One region of the Sphingobium sp. YBL2 genome, then DNA from elsewhere that is predicted to be linked to it. Evidence: predicted binding sites of a transcription regulator. Region 1 holds the regulator's gene; the other holds the start of a gene.

Region 1 (7,548 bases):
CGAAGATCGGATCGTCGACGCCCAGCTTCGCCAGGACGTCCTTCGCGGTCTTCTGCATCACGGTCGCGCGCGGATCGTAATTTTTGTAGACGCGATGGCCGAAGCCCATCAGGCGGAACGGATCGTCCTTGTTCTTGGCGCGGGCGATATATTCCGGAATGCGGTCGACGGTGCCGATTTCGCGCAGCATGTTGAGCGCGGCTTCGTTGGCGCCGCCATGCGCCGGACCCCAGAGGCAGGCGATGCCCGCCGCGATGCACGCGAAGGGGTTGGCGCCGGACGAGCCGGCCAGACGCACGGTCGATGTGGACGCGTTCTGTTCATGGTCGGCGTGCAGCGTGAAGATCTTGTCCATCGCGTCGACGACGACCGGATCGATGACATATTCCTCCGCCGGGACCGAGAAGGTCATGTTCAGGAAGTTGGCGGTGTAGCTGAGGTCGTTGCGCGGATAGACGAAGGGCTGGCCCACCGAATATTTATACGCCATCGCCGCGATCGTCGGCATCTTGGCGATCAGGCGGTGGCTGGCGATCTTGCGCTGTTCCGGATCGTTGATGTCGGTGGAGTCGTGATAGAAGGCCGAGAGCGCGCCGACCACGCCGCACATGATCGCCATCGGGTGGGCATCGCGGCGGAAACCGCGGTAGAAGGTGGTGAGCTGCTCATGCACCATGGTGTGGCGCGTGATGGTGCGCGTGAAATCCTCCAGTTCCTTCTTCGAGGGCAGTTCGCCGTTGAGGAGGAGGTAGGACACTTCCATGAAGCTCGACTGTTCGGCAAGCTGGTCGATCGGATAGCCGCGATGCAGCAGCACACCGGCGTCGCCGTCGATATAGGTCAGGCCCGAATCGCAGCTCGCGGTCGAGGTGAAGCCGGGGTCGTAGGTAAACATGCCGGTGTTGGCGTAGAGCTTGCGAACGTCGATGACCTGCGGTCCGACCGTGCCGTTCAGAATGGCATAGTCTTTCGCGTTGCCGTCGACGCTCAAAGTGGCATTGTTATCCGACATGGTATTCTCCTGATACTTCAATTGGCCGATGCGTGCCTCACAGCGGCCAATCGTTCCAAGCTCTCCGTCTTCCCCAGAAGGAAAAGGACGTCGAAAATTCCCGGCGAAACCGTGCGACCGGTCAGCGCCGCGCGCAAGGGCTGCGCGACCTTTCCAAGCCCGAGGCCGGCATCCTCTGCCACGCGGCGAATGGCTTCTTCGATCGCTTCGACCGTCCAGGACTGGACGGGTGCAAGAGCGTCGGCTGTCTGTCCCAGCAGCGCGCGTGCGGAATCGTCTAGCAGAGCAAGCGCCTTCTCGTCAAAATCGAGCGGGCAATTTTTGAACAAGAATTCGGCGCCCTCCGCAATTTCGTTAAGCGTCCTGGCGCGCGGCTTGAGCGACGGCATGGCCTCGGCAAGCCGTTTCTCGCCATCCTCCGGCAGATCGATGTTCAACCTTGCCGCAACCCTTGGCGCGACCAGCGCGGCAAGGCGTGCGTCATCCGCCTCGCGCAGATAATGGCCGTTCAGATTCTCCAGCTTCTTGATGTCGAAGCGAGAGGGCGAGCGGCCGACACCTGAAATATCAAAGAGTTCCACCGCACGCTCGCGGGAAATGATCTCCTCGTCGCCATGGCCCCAGCCGAGTCGCAGCAGATAGTTGAACACCGCTTCGGGCAGCATGCCCAACTCGTCGCGATAGGCATCGACGCCAAGCGCGCCGTGCCGCTTGGACAGCTTCGCGCCGTCGGCCCCATGGATCAGCGGGATATGGGCGTAGATGGGCTCTTCCCAATTCATCGCCTTTATGATGCCTAGCTGGCGGAACGCATTGTTGAGATGGTCGTCGCCGCGAATGACATGGGTGACGCCCATGTCATGGTCGTCGACCACCACCGCCAGCATATAGGTGGGCGTGCCGTCCGAACGCAGCAGGATCATGTCGTCCAGCTCCGCATTCTGGACGACGACGCGGCCCTGCACGGCGTCCTCGATCGCCGTCTCGCCTTCGCGCGGCGCTTTCAGGCGGATGACGAAGGGCGCGCCTTCCGGGGCCTCGGAAGGATCGCGGTCCCGCCACCGCCCGTCATAGCGCATCGGCTGCTTGGCGGCGCGCTGCCGCTCGCGCAGTTCCGCCAGTTCCTCGGGTGTCGCATAGCAGCGATAGGCATGGCCGGAGGCGAGCATCTGGTTCGCCACTTCGGCATGGCGTGGCGTGCGCTCGAACTGGAAGACCGCCGGTTCGTCGCCGCCCAGCCCCAGCCATTCCAGCCCGTCGAAGATGGCGGCGACCGCTTCCTCGGTGGAGCGGGCCCGGTCGGTGTCCTCGATCCGCAGCAGGAACTTGCCGCCGTGATGACGCGCGAACAGCCAGTTGAATAGTGCGGTGCGCGCGCCGCCGATGTGAAGAAAACCGGTAGGCGACGGCGCAAAACGGGTTACTACCTGCTTGTTCGAACCTGTAGCACTCACCGTTTCATTCCCTGCCATTCGCCCGGATACCACCCGACCCATCCATGATCGCGACGCCCCCTAGCATGGCTTTCGAGCCACGACAAACCTCCGTTGTCAGTTCGGCCCGGGGGAAAGCAGCGCGGATTTGGCGCGGCGTGGAGCTGTGGCTGGAGGAGGAGCGCGAACGGTTGCCGCTATGGGTTCCGGTCGCCCTGGCTGCGGGAATCGCGGCCTGGTTCCTTCTGCCTAATCGGCTGGAATGGCTGGCCTTTTGCTGCGTGACGCTTGCGGTCGCCTGCGCCGCGCTGCTTTTGCCGCCCGGTGGCCGGGTGCGTCAGGCGATCGTCGTCGGTGGCATTCTTGCCTGTGCGGGGTGCCTGCTGGTCTGGGGGAAAGCGACGATCGTCGGATCGCCGCCCCTCGACCGCCCCGCCTTCATCTCGCTGAAGGGGGAGGTCCGGTCGGTCGAAAGGCTGCCCGCGCAGCACATGAGTCGCGTGCTGGTCCGGCCTGTCGGCGTGCCTGCCCTGCCGCCCCTGGTGCGCGTCAATCTTGACGATGCGTCGATGCCGCCGGGGGTCGGGGAGGGAGCCATCATAGCCTTCCGCACAAGGCTGATGCCGCCTGCGCCGCCCAGCCTGCCGGGCGGCTATGATTTTGCGCGCCGCGCCTATTTCGAGGGCGTCGGCGCGACCGGGCGTGTGCTGCCGCCGCTCACGGTCCTGCGGCCGGCCACGGCCGGCCCCCGGTTGAGGGCGCGTCTGTTCGAGCATATCCTGGAGCGCGTTCCGGGACAGGGCGCCGGCATCGCCGCTGCCCTGGCCACGGGTGATCAGGGCGCAATCGCGCAGGCAGATGCGGAGGCGATGCGTCGGAGCGGCCTTGCGCATCTGCTGTCGATCAGCGGTCTGCATGTCACGGCCCTGATCGCTGCGGTGATCTTCCTGTTGATGCGGCTGATGGCGCTCAGCCGCCGGGCGGCTCTCGACTGGCCGCTGATGCTGCTGGCCGCGGGCGGCGGCGCTCTGGCGGGCATCGGCTATACGCTTCTGACCGGCGCAGAGGTGCCGACCGTGCGATCCTGCGTCGCTGCCCTGCTTGTGCTGGGCGGACTGGCGATGGGGCGGGACGCGATCACGCTCAGGCTCGTGGCGGCAGGGGCGCTGGTGGTGCTGATCCTCTGGCCAGAAGCACTGGTGGGGCCGAGTTTCCAGATGAGCTTCGCGGCCGTGATAGCCTTGGTGTCGCTGGGCGAGCATTCGGCCTTCCGCGCCTTTCTCGCGCCGCGTGGCGAAGGGGTGGGGCGCCGGATCGGGCGCAATCTTGCGGGCATGCTGGCGACCGGCCTGGTCGTGGAGCTGGTGCTGGCGCCGATAGCGCTGTTCCATTTCCACAAGGCGGGCATGTTGGGATCGATCGCCAATCTGGTGGCCATACCGCTTACGACCCTGGTGGTCATGCCGCTGGAGGCGACGGCCTTGCTGCTGGACCTAGGCGGGTGGGGTGCGCCCTTCTGGTGGCTTGCCGCGCGATCGATCGACCTGCTGTTGCTGATTGCCCATGGCGTGGCGTCCAGCCCTTGGGCGGTGGTACTGGCGCCCGCCCAGTCGGGCGTAGTGTTCGGCCTGATGCTGCTGGGCATGCTGTGGTGCCTGCTATGGCGAAGCCGGTGGCGCTGGGCGGGTCTGATGCCCGTGACCACCGGCGTCATGATGGTCCTGACCAGCCCGATGCCCGCCATATTGATAAGCGGGGACGGCCGGCATGTCGCGGTGCGCACTGCCGATGGCGGCATGGCGATGCTGCGGGCGCGAGCCGGCGGCTATGCGCGCGACGTCATGGCGGAAAGCGCGGGTTATGACGGTATCTTGCAGGCATTGACGGCGCTGCCCCAGGCCCGCTGTTCTCCCGATCTATGCGCCGTTCGCCTGAAGGGAGGGGGCCGGAACTGGAACCTGTTGCTGACGCGAAGCAGCGTGAGGATCGATAATGCGATACTGGCGCGGGATTGCGCCTATTCAGACATCGTCGTCAGCGACCGCCGCCTGCCGGGCGCCTGTCGCCCACGCTGGCTGAAGGTGGATCGACACTTCCTCGCCAGGACGGGTGGCCTGACCATCGATCTGGACCATGGCACCATGCGCAGCGCGAAGGCGTGGCATGACGAGCACCCCTGGGTCGCGCGGTCTTCCCGCCGGCCGCGCGAATACAGGAAGCATCAGTTATATCGGCGCAGCAACCCGGCCAGCTTGCCCTGGATGCGGACCTGCCGAGGGTCGTAGATCTGCGGTTCATAGGCGCTGTTGGCGGGATCGAGCCTGACCTTCGGACCCTCACGCCGGAAATATTTCAGCGTCGCTTCATTTTCGTCGATCAGGGCGACCACGATCTGCCCCTCGCGCGCGACGTCGGTGCGCTGGATAAGCGCGAAATCGCCGTCCAGAATGCCCGCTTCGACCATTGAATCCCCCGCCACTTCCAGCGCATAATGATCCCCGGTGCCCAGCAGCGCGGCAGGAACGGAAAGCATGTTCTGCCCCTCCAGCGCCTCGATCGGCACGCCCGCCGCGATCCGGCCGTGCAGCGGAATCTCCAATATGTCGTTGGCGGCGACCGGGGGCCTGCTGGCCACCGGACCGGGCGTCAGCGGCGGCTTGGCAGGCACGACGACCTTGGGAGCGCGATGCATGGCATCGGGCAGCTTGAGCACTTCCAGTGCGCGGGCGCGATTGGGCAGGCGGCGGATGAAACCGCGTTCCTCCAACGCATTGATCAGGCGGTGGATGCCGGATTTGGACCGCAGGTCCAGCGCTTCCTTCATCTCCTCGAAAGAGGGGGATACGCCTCCCTCCTCCAGCCGGGTCTGAATGAAGCTCAGCAATTCCTGTTGCTTGGGTGTCAACATCTCGCCTTGCCCTCCTTGGAACGGATGGAGAACGCATAGGAAACGGAACGGGGTAAGTCAAGCGCCTAACCGTTGGGCGCTTTTGCTGGAACGCGGAAGGCCGCAGGCCGTTTAACGCCTGCCTTCCACGAAGAAGGTGAATAGGAGAGAAAGATGGCCAACCAGAACAACCAGGGCGGCGGTCAACGTCGCGACCAGCAGGGCGGCGACCGCTCCAGCCAGGGTGGACGCCAGCAGCAGCAGGAAGACCGGCAGGGCCAGATGGGCGATGAACGCCGTCAGGACAAGTCGCCCGGCAAGCAGCAGCGCTGAAGGAACGGCGGCGGTCCAGCAGGGCTGACATCGCCGCCATCCGTCAGGACTGCACTGGAAGGGGTCGCGCGGCGGCCCCTTTCCTTATGCGAGGGGAAGAACCGTGACGTGATCGCCGGCGGCAGCCGGAGCAGAGCCGGCGGGGCGCAGGATGAGGCAGTCGGCCATCGCCATGGCCGCGGTGGCGGCGCTGTCCTGCGATGTCACGGAAACGATGCCCGCTTCCGTGCGGAACGCGCGGAGGTAATCGTCGCGTTCCCCCGTGGCGGGCAGCGGCGCGGCGAGCGTCGCCGGCGCGGTGCGGGGCAGGGGCGATGCCGCGCCCATCATATTGCGGACCAGCGGCAACAGGAACAGCGTTGCCGTCACGAAGGCCGATACCGGATTGCCCGGCAGGCCCAGGAAGACGGCGGAACCCAATGTCCCCGCCATCAACGGCTTGCCCGGACGCATGCGGATCTTCCAGAAATCGAGCGAACCCCCGGCCTGGACGAAAGCCGGGCGGACGATGTCGTGATCGCCCACCGATGCGCCGCCGGTCGAAACGATGATGTCCGCCTGGCTGGCGCGGGCAAAGGCCTCGACCAGGCCGGGGAGATCGTCCGGCACGATCCCCAGATCGATGACATCGCAGGAAAGGCCGGCGAGCAGGGCGGCCAGCATGGGCGCGTTGGAGGAGGGAAGCTGGCCGGGCTGCGTCGGCGCACCGGGGGGCACGAGTTCGTTGCCTGTCGAGAGCAGGGCGACCCGCGCCCGGCGCGATACGGGCAGCGTCCCATGCCCGCCCAGCACGGCGAGCGCGATCTGCGCCGCCCCCAATGCGCTGCCGGCCTTCAGCAAAAGGCCGTCCTTGCGGAAGTCGGAACCGGCCGGACGCACATGGCGGCCCTTCGTCAGCGCCTCCTCCAGTCCGCGCAGCATGTCCCCCTCGCGCGCGGCGTTTTCCTGAATCAGGATGCTGTCGGCGCCCTGCGGCAAGGGCGCGCCGGTGAAGATGCGGCAGGCCTGGCCGGGTTCGAGGGGCGGAGGCGGCGGGCCGCCCGCCGCGCTTTCGCCGGCGACCTGCCATGGCCCGGGCCATTCGGCGGCGCGCACGGCATAGCCGTCCATGGCGGAAAGATCGGCCCAGGGCTGATCACGCAGCGCAACGACATCTTCCTTCAGCCATCGTCCGGCGCAGGCGGGAATGGGCATATGCTCCGTCGGCAGCGGCCTTGCCAGCGCCATCAGGCGGCTCTGCGCCTCCGCGACCGGAAGCAGGCTCATGATGCCGGCCCGTCCCCAGCCGTCCAGTCGCCGGACTTGCCGCCGCTCTTGGCCAGCAGGCGCACGTCGCTGATGATCATGCCCTTGTCCAGCGCCTTGGCCATGTCATAGACCGTCAGCAACGCGACCGACGCGGCGGTCAGCGCCTCCATCTCGACGCCGGTCTGACCGGCGGTCTTCGCGGTCGCCGTCACGGTCACGCCGCTGCCGTCGAGATCGAGGTCGATGCTGACCGAACTGAGCGGAATCGGGTGGCAGAGCGGGATGAGGTCGGCGGTTCGCTTGGCCGCCATGATGCCCGCCACGCGGGCCACGGCCAGCACGTCGCCCTTCTTCACCAATCCCTGCTCGATCGCTGCTGCTGCATCGGGACTCATGCTGATGCGGCCGCTCGCGACAGCCTTGCGCGCGGTCGTCGCCTTGGCGGAAACATCGACCATATGGGCCGACCCTTCCTCGTCCAGATGGGTGAGCTTGCTCATCGCCCCGTCAGCAGCCCGCGCGTGGCGGTTTCGACATCCGCCTGCCTCATCAGGGTTTCCCCCACCAGAAAGCAGCGCACGCCATGGTCCGACATGGCGATCAGGTCGTCATGGCTGCCGATGCCGCTTTCCGCA
Region 2 (7,548 bases), 150 kb from region 1:
TACCCATTATGCCTCGCCACACACGAAATTCCTGACAGTCCCATTCGGTTATCCAGTAGCGCGAAACTTCGGCCTCGCCGCTGTTTATCTGTTTATCGACCGCCTTGCCCGTCCAGTATCCCTGATCGTTGACCGTGTCCTGATAGAGCACGGCCTTATATGATCCGACGCTCTTCAGGAACACGCGTTCGACGAATTGGACGCTCAGCGCCTCCCGGTTTTCGTCTGCGAGAATGCCGCTGTGGGCCGCGAATCTAGCAATCACGATCTTGCGCTGCTGGCCGATCATCCCCGTCGCCAGAAACAGTAGGCCAAGCGCTGAACGTCGTGTCGAAAACGAGCCGAGGCGGGTCGCCAAGGACAGCCCCGTATCAACTGACGGCGCACGCGCATATGCCAGCAGCAACGTGCGGCAATCGTTGCGAGCGGTCCCGTCATCAGCCCTGTCAAACGCGATGTCTATCGCACATTCCCGTTCGGATTTTGCATAGACATCTTGGAGAAGATCGAAAACCTCGCCTTCCAGTGGCACGTCCGTCCCACCTATCGGGCGAGGAGGATCAATCCCCTTATTCGGGTACACCAAGTATGTGTGAAGATGTTCTATTGTCATACTCCCCCTTTGCCCCGGTCAACGCGTGATAGCCGCTGCGCACGACCATCCCATAAACTCTGATAGTGCAGATTTCCCAAATTAAGAAACGCCCATAGCGGGTGACCTGACCCCCTGATTTCCACCAGCGCGGATTAGAGGCTGGCAGCTTTGTTGCGCATGAGCGCGGGTTGAGCAATGGCCTGCGCAGCGGAGCCCGTAGGGCGTAGCGAAGCAGGCCATTGCTTATGCAGTTCAGCGGCGAAGGCCGCAGGGGTTTCGTATCCAAGGGATGAGTGCGGCCTCTCCTGGTTGTAATCCTCTGCCCAAGCGGCGATCACCACCCGGGCATGGTCCAGGCTCAGGAACAGGGTCTCGTTGAGCAGCTCGTCGCGCATCCGACCGTTGAAGCTCTCGACGTAACCATTCTGCATCGGCTTGCCCGGGGCGATATAGTGCCACTCCACCCCGACTTCCCCGCACCAGGCGAGGACGGCGTTCGAGGTCAGCTCGGTGCCATTGTCGCTGACAATCATCCCAGGTTTGCCGCGTTCGGCGATCAGCTCGCTGAGCTCGCGCACCACCCGACGCCCCGAGATCGAAGTGTCCGGCACCGCGCGCAGGCACTCGCGGGTTACATCATCGACGATGTTGAGCACCCGGAACCGGCGTCCCGTAGCCAGCTGATCATGGACGAAGTCCAGGCTCCATCGCTGGTTGGGTAGCGCCAGAACCGGAGCCGGTGCCCGTGCGCCGATGGCACGACGCCGGTTGCGCCTGCGTCGGACCGCCAGCTTCTCCTCGCTATAAAGACGCTGTGTCTTCTTCCGGTTGATCACCACGCCCTCCCGCCGCAGCAGGATGTGCAGCCGACGATAGCCAAACCGGCGGCGCTGCTGCGCAAGCTCGCGCAGCTTCGACCGAAGGTCAGCATCATCTTCCCGCTGTGACCGATAGCGCATGCTCTTCCGGTCAGCGCCGATAACACGGCACGCCCGCCGCTCGCTCATCCCCAGTACCGCCTGGAGACGAGCGACCGCCTCTCGCTTGGCAGCGGGCGTTACCAATTTTTTGCGAGAAGATCCTTCAGGCCGGCATTATCCAGCATCGCCTCGGCCAGCAGTCGCTTCAGCTTGGCGTTCTCGTCCTCAAGCGCCCGCAGCCGCTTGGCCTCCGAGACCTCCAGACCGCCATACTTGGCTTTCCAGTTGTAGATCGTCGCTTCCGACACGCCGTGGCGACGAGCCAAGTCGACAGTCTTCGCGCCAGCCTCCTGCTCCTTCAGCACGCCGATGATCTGCTCTTCTGTGAACCTTGCTCGCTTCATTCGTCCGTCCTTCCATCAGGTCAGACTCTAATCAAGCTTGGAGGAAAATCCGGGGGTCAGGTCACGGGAGCCAAAACAAGTTATAGTGTATCTGCATCCATTTTGATGGCCAATTGCGGCGGTCTCAAAAAGGGACGGCGATGGATAAGCCAACCTGAGGATTGAAAGTCCAATCAGGAATCATCAATGTTAGCGCTGTTTCGAAGCTTATGGTTTGGCATCGCCATTGTCTGAATGTGCATCCACGGCGGGCATTAACGGTCGCAAAATAATTCAAGCCTCCTCGGTCATGCCGCCTGATTAAAAATAGAAAAAAGCCTCGGCTCACGCGGTTGGCGGATCACATCATCCCAGCTGTAAGAGTCCGCGCGCTCCCGGACTATTTCGCCTACCACATTGCCGAGCTTGTCGCGCCTTTGTCCGAAAATGACGATTTCACCGGCATCGCGAAGTTCGGCCAGCTGGCTATCGACCAGAGCACCGATGACTGGCGTATCGTTAGCGCGTGCGGCGAAGAGCGATCGCTTCGTCATCTCGCTGCCGCTTTTCCACCCCGCATGCAGCAAGTCAGGTATCTGTTCCAGCAGCTGCTTTTTGGTTCGCGATGAGGCGTCGTCGTCGAAGACATAGTCCATCATCCCTTGCCTCACATCGACATTGGGATCGAACCCAAGCGAATCGAAGCCGGGCCCTCCGAAATGCTCTAGCGTGTTATTTGTTGCCCAAAAGACATTTCCCATCTCTTCTCGGGCTTGGTGGTGCTTGGAGAGATGGATCAACCAATAGTCTCGGTGCGACTCGGGCGGATGAACGAAGAACGGCGTATAGAATTCCGCGCCGGTACATCCTTGAATGTGCTTATATACTGTATTTTGAATGGCCCGTTTCCATCCTTTGAGACCAAACTCATCTTTGATGTCCAAGAGCGCGCGCACATCCTCTCGCTTGTAGTCGATCGCGGCAAGCGCACTAAGACTGGACGTCTTGTCATGCAGGAGATTGACGAGTGAATCGACCATGAAGGTCAATATAACCTCTGGATTCGCCAATTGGCCCATGATCCTGCGTACAGTAGCCATCTTGACGTCGCTCCACCCATACTGGTCGAGAAAAAACAGTGAGTGATGTGCTCTCCCTTTACTCCGGATGTCTGCGATGACGGATGGGGCAGTATCCTCGAATGTTGATGAGAAGAACCTGATCTTGCCAGCGTCAATCTGAGACCGGTATCCGCGCTTTATGATTTCCTCTTTCAAGAATGTGATATGGCTTGGATTCTCATCGATGAAGACGAAATCAACATCCAGATCAAAATCGGCGCGACGTGCCAGCAGGACGGCTCTCGCGCTCTCGATCGCCGTCAGTATTCGTAGGGGTGACCCGTCGACGGTATTGCCGTCGAACGAATAGAGCCCGCCGCCGCAGAAGCCATCCACGACAGTCATTTTCAATCGTGACTGGACGTGTCGCTTGGTCAACGTCGCGACATAGCGATCGACATAGGTGCTGTATATATCATGCTTCGCTAGACTATGCCGCCCAAGCTCCGGCAGCGCCAAATTGGGTCCCCAATGATAGCCAAGCTTTTCCTGTGAGCTTCGAACAGGCTTCGGTTTCGCCAGTTCATAGAGACCGGGCAGTGCCAGTGCGCCTTGATCAGTATCAGCCTTCTTTCTCGCCATGTTCGCTCTCGATCAGATCGCAAAATGTGAAGCAGTTATAGTGAACTGTGCACCAACCCATTGTCCAGTGTGATTCTGGAAAGTCGGCTTCGACCGCCGACTCTTCGGGAGCGAGCACCGACAGAATCTAATTCGATCATGCCACAATTGCCGAGACGTTTTTTCTTGAAATCGCCTGAAGTTTTGCTGTCGACCGTGTGCAGTTATTATCCGTCTGCCTTGAATTCGTAGATTGCTTCGCCAACAGCAATGAGCAGCCGCTCGCGGGAGGCTAGCGCTGACTGAGCGGTCGAGGCTTTGGCATTAAACCAAACCCAAGCCGATTGCGTGCGCCGCTCGACCTCAAAATTCAATTGAACCGCAGTCAATATAAAACGCAACTCCCACTGATCATCGCCCACCCTTTGACGAAGCTTTTCCTCCACCGCCTTGGCCAAATCCCGTAGTTTCTCAAACTCGCTGTTTGCTAGCCCTTCCTCCCGAACGACGATCTGGACGTAGCCGCCCGCCCATTTTCTCATGCTTATGCGACCCTTTGGCCGATCCCGCTCTCCCAAGTCGCAACCGAGAGAAGCGAATAGAGAATCCGCTTGCGCGAGACCTTCGAGGAGGCATCTTAGCCCGTCGCTATGCTGCACCTCCGGAATATCTCTAACTCGGTCTACATTGCCCCTAGTATCGACAAACCCGTAATTGCGGCAAATGTCGTTGAAGAGCGGGGGATAGGGGACCGTATTTCCATCGGAGGTTCCGTAATGCACCCGTAACGGCATTTCGTTCGCGCTCCCTCAGCTCATGGCGATGCGAGGAAGTCCATCCCAGGTCATCCCATCCAGCTCCCTACCGGCTGCCCTCTTGCCGATGCGCAGCATGGTGGTCCCGTCCTCGGCAGCAGCGCTTCTCGCCTTTGCCAGGTTGAGGCCCTGACCTGGGGCCCAGTCGCCCCACTGCTTGAAATGGAATGGAATGTCGGCTGCCATGCATTCATTAAGCAAGGTCCTGAACCAGGACGGGCTTGAGGGCCTGGCCTTCGGCCCGCTCTCCCCTCCGGTGATGACCCAATCGACCGCGTTGGTCCATTTGCGAAGCGATAATGGGCCAAGCAGCGGTTCCGCCGAGATAAAGCGAACCGCAGCCGGAATTTCCGCGAGAGATGCTAGTCGCATGTCTGCCCACTCCTGATTCTCGGTCGTGGTTCCCAGCCAGACATTTCTTGGCCATTTCGAGCCCCAAGGAACGCTCGACATCACTCGGTCAGGCCTTTTTGTAAGTAAAAGCCAATCGAGCGCTTCGGTGGACTCGATCAGCTTCCAGAGCCGCTCGCGGTGTGGGTCTAGATCGTCGCGGTCCTCGAACACATCCGCCATGGACGCACAAAATACACGCGCCCTCGAGTTCGTGGAGGAGGCTATCCGGTTCCATTGAAGAGGTTCACTCCAATGACGATCTCCAAAGAAGCGACGAGGGGCTTGGATGCCCCACACTGGTTCACCGAGCCGCTTGGCCCAACTCTCCGCGTAGCAATGCTTGCAGGCCGGAGACATCTTGACGCAACCCCACCACGGGTTGAAAGTGTGGGTGGTCCATTCGATCTTCGAGTTCTTCGCCAAGCATCGCTCCTGAACGTCAGCTCTATTTTATGCCGCCAACCACCTTAATGGCAGCACGCTTGGATGATTTAAAGTCACGGCCTTGCCTGCAAGTTTACCGTGTGCCTATCACAAGCCTTCGCCCGGAACAAGAAGAGAACGTGTGTCCGCTCTTTCCTATCCTGCAAACAACATGAACCTTGGCATGGACGATCGCATCGCCCGGTTCGTGTTGCAAAGGCAGGCCTCCGAGCTGGCCGCGCGCAAAAGATAGAGGTTGTAGAATGGCCCGGGCGCAGCGAAGAAAAGGCCTCAATTCTTCAACTTGGCACGGTCGTTGTTGGAGTGTTCAAGGGTAGCTCTCAGACCTTCAACATTAGCCGCTGCTTCGTTGAGCATGGTCGCCTCGTCCTTTTCGAAAGGGCCGCCTCTGTTTCATGGTCCTGTGGCAGGATGTTCGAAGTCGCCGCAGATGTAGAGCCGGGAGCATGCCGCAAATAGATTTCGGAACCGCTAGGGCTAGTCAACATCAGCGGATGTCGGTTCGCTTCCCGAACCCGAAAGCTTATAACCGGGTATACCCCCTAGCCCTTTAAGAAGGTTGCCAATGGCCGCAAACGCCCAGATTCAGCGGCCGCTACTGCGCCCTTCGCGATGAACGGACCACCACCTCGCTGCGATTGCGCTTGCCAAACAAGGGGGAATGCCGAAAGAATCCCGGCCAATGCGCACCGACATTGATCATCTTCCCCCGGCAAAACAGCGCGAGCTTGAGCGCATCGTCGAAGTAATTTTCGACGAGTTTCGCGGCGCAATTGAGAACGCCACCGGCGCCCGGAAGGGCGCACGCATCCTGAAGATCGTTCTCTTCGGCAGCCACGCTCGCTGCGACTGGATCGACGCGCCGCTGTCGGCGAACCAGTACAAGTCCGACTATGATATCCTCATCATTGTCAGCCAGAAGGAACTGACCGACCGGGCAGCTTACTGGGCAAAGGCCGAGGAGCGGCTGATACGTGCCTACACGATCGAGAAGACGCTGCGCACGCCGGTCAATTTCATCGTCCATTCGCTGCACGAGGTGAATGACGGTCTCGCCCATGGCCGCGTCTTCTTCATGGAAGTCGCCAAGGACGGGATCGCGCTCTACGAGGTAGATGGCAGCGAGCTGACGACGCCCAAGCCGAAAACGCCTCAACAGGCACTTGTCACGGCAAAAGAGTATTTCGAGGAATGGCTGCCCAATGCGGCTGGGTTCTTGAAAGGTTTCCACTTCTATGTGGCTGACGGAGATTGGAAGCGAGCTGCTTTCCTCCTGCATCAGGCTACGGAAAGCCTTTATCAGGGCCTGCTCCTCACGCTAACCTATTACACCCCATACAACCACAACATCGCCTTCCTGCGATCGCTGGCCGAAGGGCTGGACCGCCGCCTCTACGGCATTTGGCCAGAAACTACCCGCCGCGAACGCGCCATGTTCCAGAAGCTGAAAGAGGCCTACACCAAGGCCCGCTATTCCAGGCACTACCGGATCAGTGCGGAAGAACTGGCATGGCTTGGCGAACGCGTCGAGGAACTGGGCCGCGTCGTTCATCAGGTCTGCTCGGAACGGATCGCCGAACTGGAAGCCGCCGCCGGGAAATAGCGATCCCGCCAGACACCTTGTCCGGACTCCTCCTATCTGGCATATTCGACGGGACGGGATGGAAGGACTGGCGGCCATCCCGGGGATAACCCTGCTAGGCATCATGTAGGTCCGGCCCCTCCGGTCGGGCAGTTGCTGCAAGCCGTAGTGACGGCGCGCAGCGAACACCGCTTGCACCATCCGCGCCCGAGTGCGCGGACCGCTAGTGTGCGAGCTGCAAATGACATCCCGTACCGACGTTTACGCGCGCGAAGTCGTGATGGCGCGCGTCAACCATCTGGTTTGGCGCAAACAGAACGAGATCGAGCGCATCGCGCGTATCATTCGCGCCTGTTTCGAACCCGAAAAGGTCCAGGCAGCCCAGCCGGGGACCATCAGGCGGATCATCCTGATCGGCCCCTATGCGCGCCGGTCATGGTATGAGGACCGGCACACGATCCAGTTCTCGGATTATGAATTCTGGATCGTCGTCAACCATCCAGCCTTCAAGGATGAGCGCTGCTGGCAGCGCGTGCGCGATGTCATCGACAGCGAGCTGGGCAACCGGTGTGCTGTCGATTTCGACATTTACTCCAGGGCCGACATCCGCATCGCCGGGATCGAGCGCGATACCTTCATCCTCGACCGCATCGAGGCGGGCATCACGCTCTACCGCGCCTCGCGCGACGCGCCGCTGAACGAACGCGAACGTCGGGAGGCAGGGCGATGACCGC

The links. Region 1 encodes LexA, which represses DNA repair genes until DNA is damaged. Its sites were predicted from a motif close to GTTCCNCNCTTGTTCT; they were not measured.
Region 2: a site for LexA is predicted at 5,336-5,351, ahead of TZ53_RS14435 (DUF5131 family protein). Genes of this name have one in related genera too.

What each region holds. Positions count from the first base shown of each region.
Region 1 covers NZ_CP010954.1:3,279,726-3,287,273, forward strand. Annotated here, with positions in the region: gene TZ53_RS15170 (citrate synthase) at 1-1,012, opposite strand, end outside; gene gltX (glutamate--tRNA ligase) at 1,030-2,484, opposite strand; gene TZ53_RS15180 (ComEC/Rec2 family competence protein) at 2,532-4,730, shown strand; gene lexA (transcriptional repressor LexA) at 4,667-5,353, opposite strand; gene TZ53_RS27185 (hypothetical protein) at 5,507-5,665, shown strand; gene TZ53_RS15190 (molybdopterin molybdotransferase MoeA) at 5,750-6,931, opposite strand; gene moaC (cyclic pyranopterin monophosphate synthase MoaC) at 6,928-7,413, opposite strand; gene trpC (indole-3-glycerol phosphate synthase TrpC) at 7,410-7,548, opposite strand, start outside.
Region 2 covers NZ_CP010954.1:3,128,945-3,136,492, reverse strand. Annotated here, with positions in the region: gene TZ53_RS14460 (hypothetical protein) at 1-532, opposite strand, end outside; one part of gene TZ53_RS14455 (IS3 family transposase) at 748-1,667, opposite strand; one part of gene TZ53_RS14455 (IS3 family transposase) at 1,667-1,919, opposite strand; gene TZ53_RS14445 (three-Cys-motif partner protein TcmP) at 2,207-3,601, opposite strand; gene TZ53_RS14440 (hypothetical protein) at 3,808-4,122, opposite strand; gene TZ53_RS14435 (DUF5131 family protein) at 4,390-5,211, opposite strand; gene TZ53_RS14430 (nucleotidyltransferase and HEPN domain-containing protein) at 5,915-6,835, shown strand; gene TZ53_RS14425 (hypothetical protein) at 7,056-7,544, shown strand; gene TZ53_RS14420 (RNA polymerase sigma factor) at 7,541-7,548, shown strand, end outside.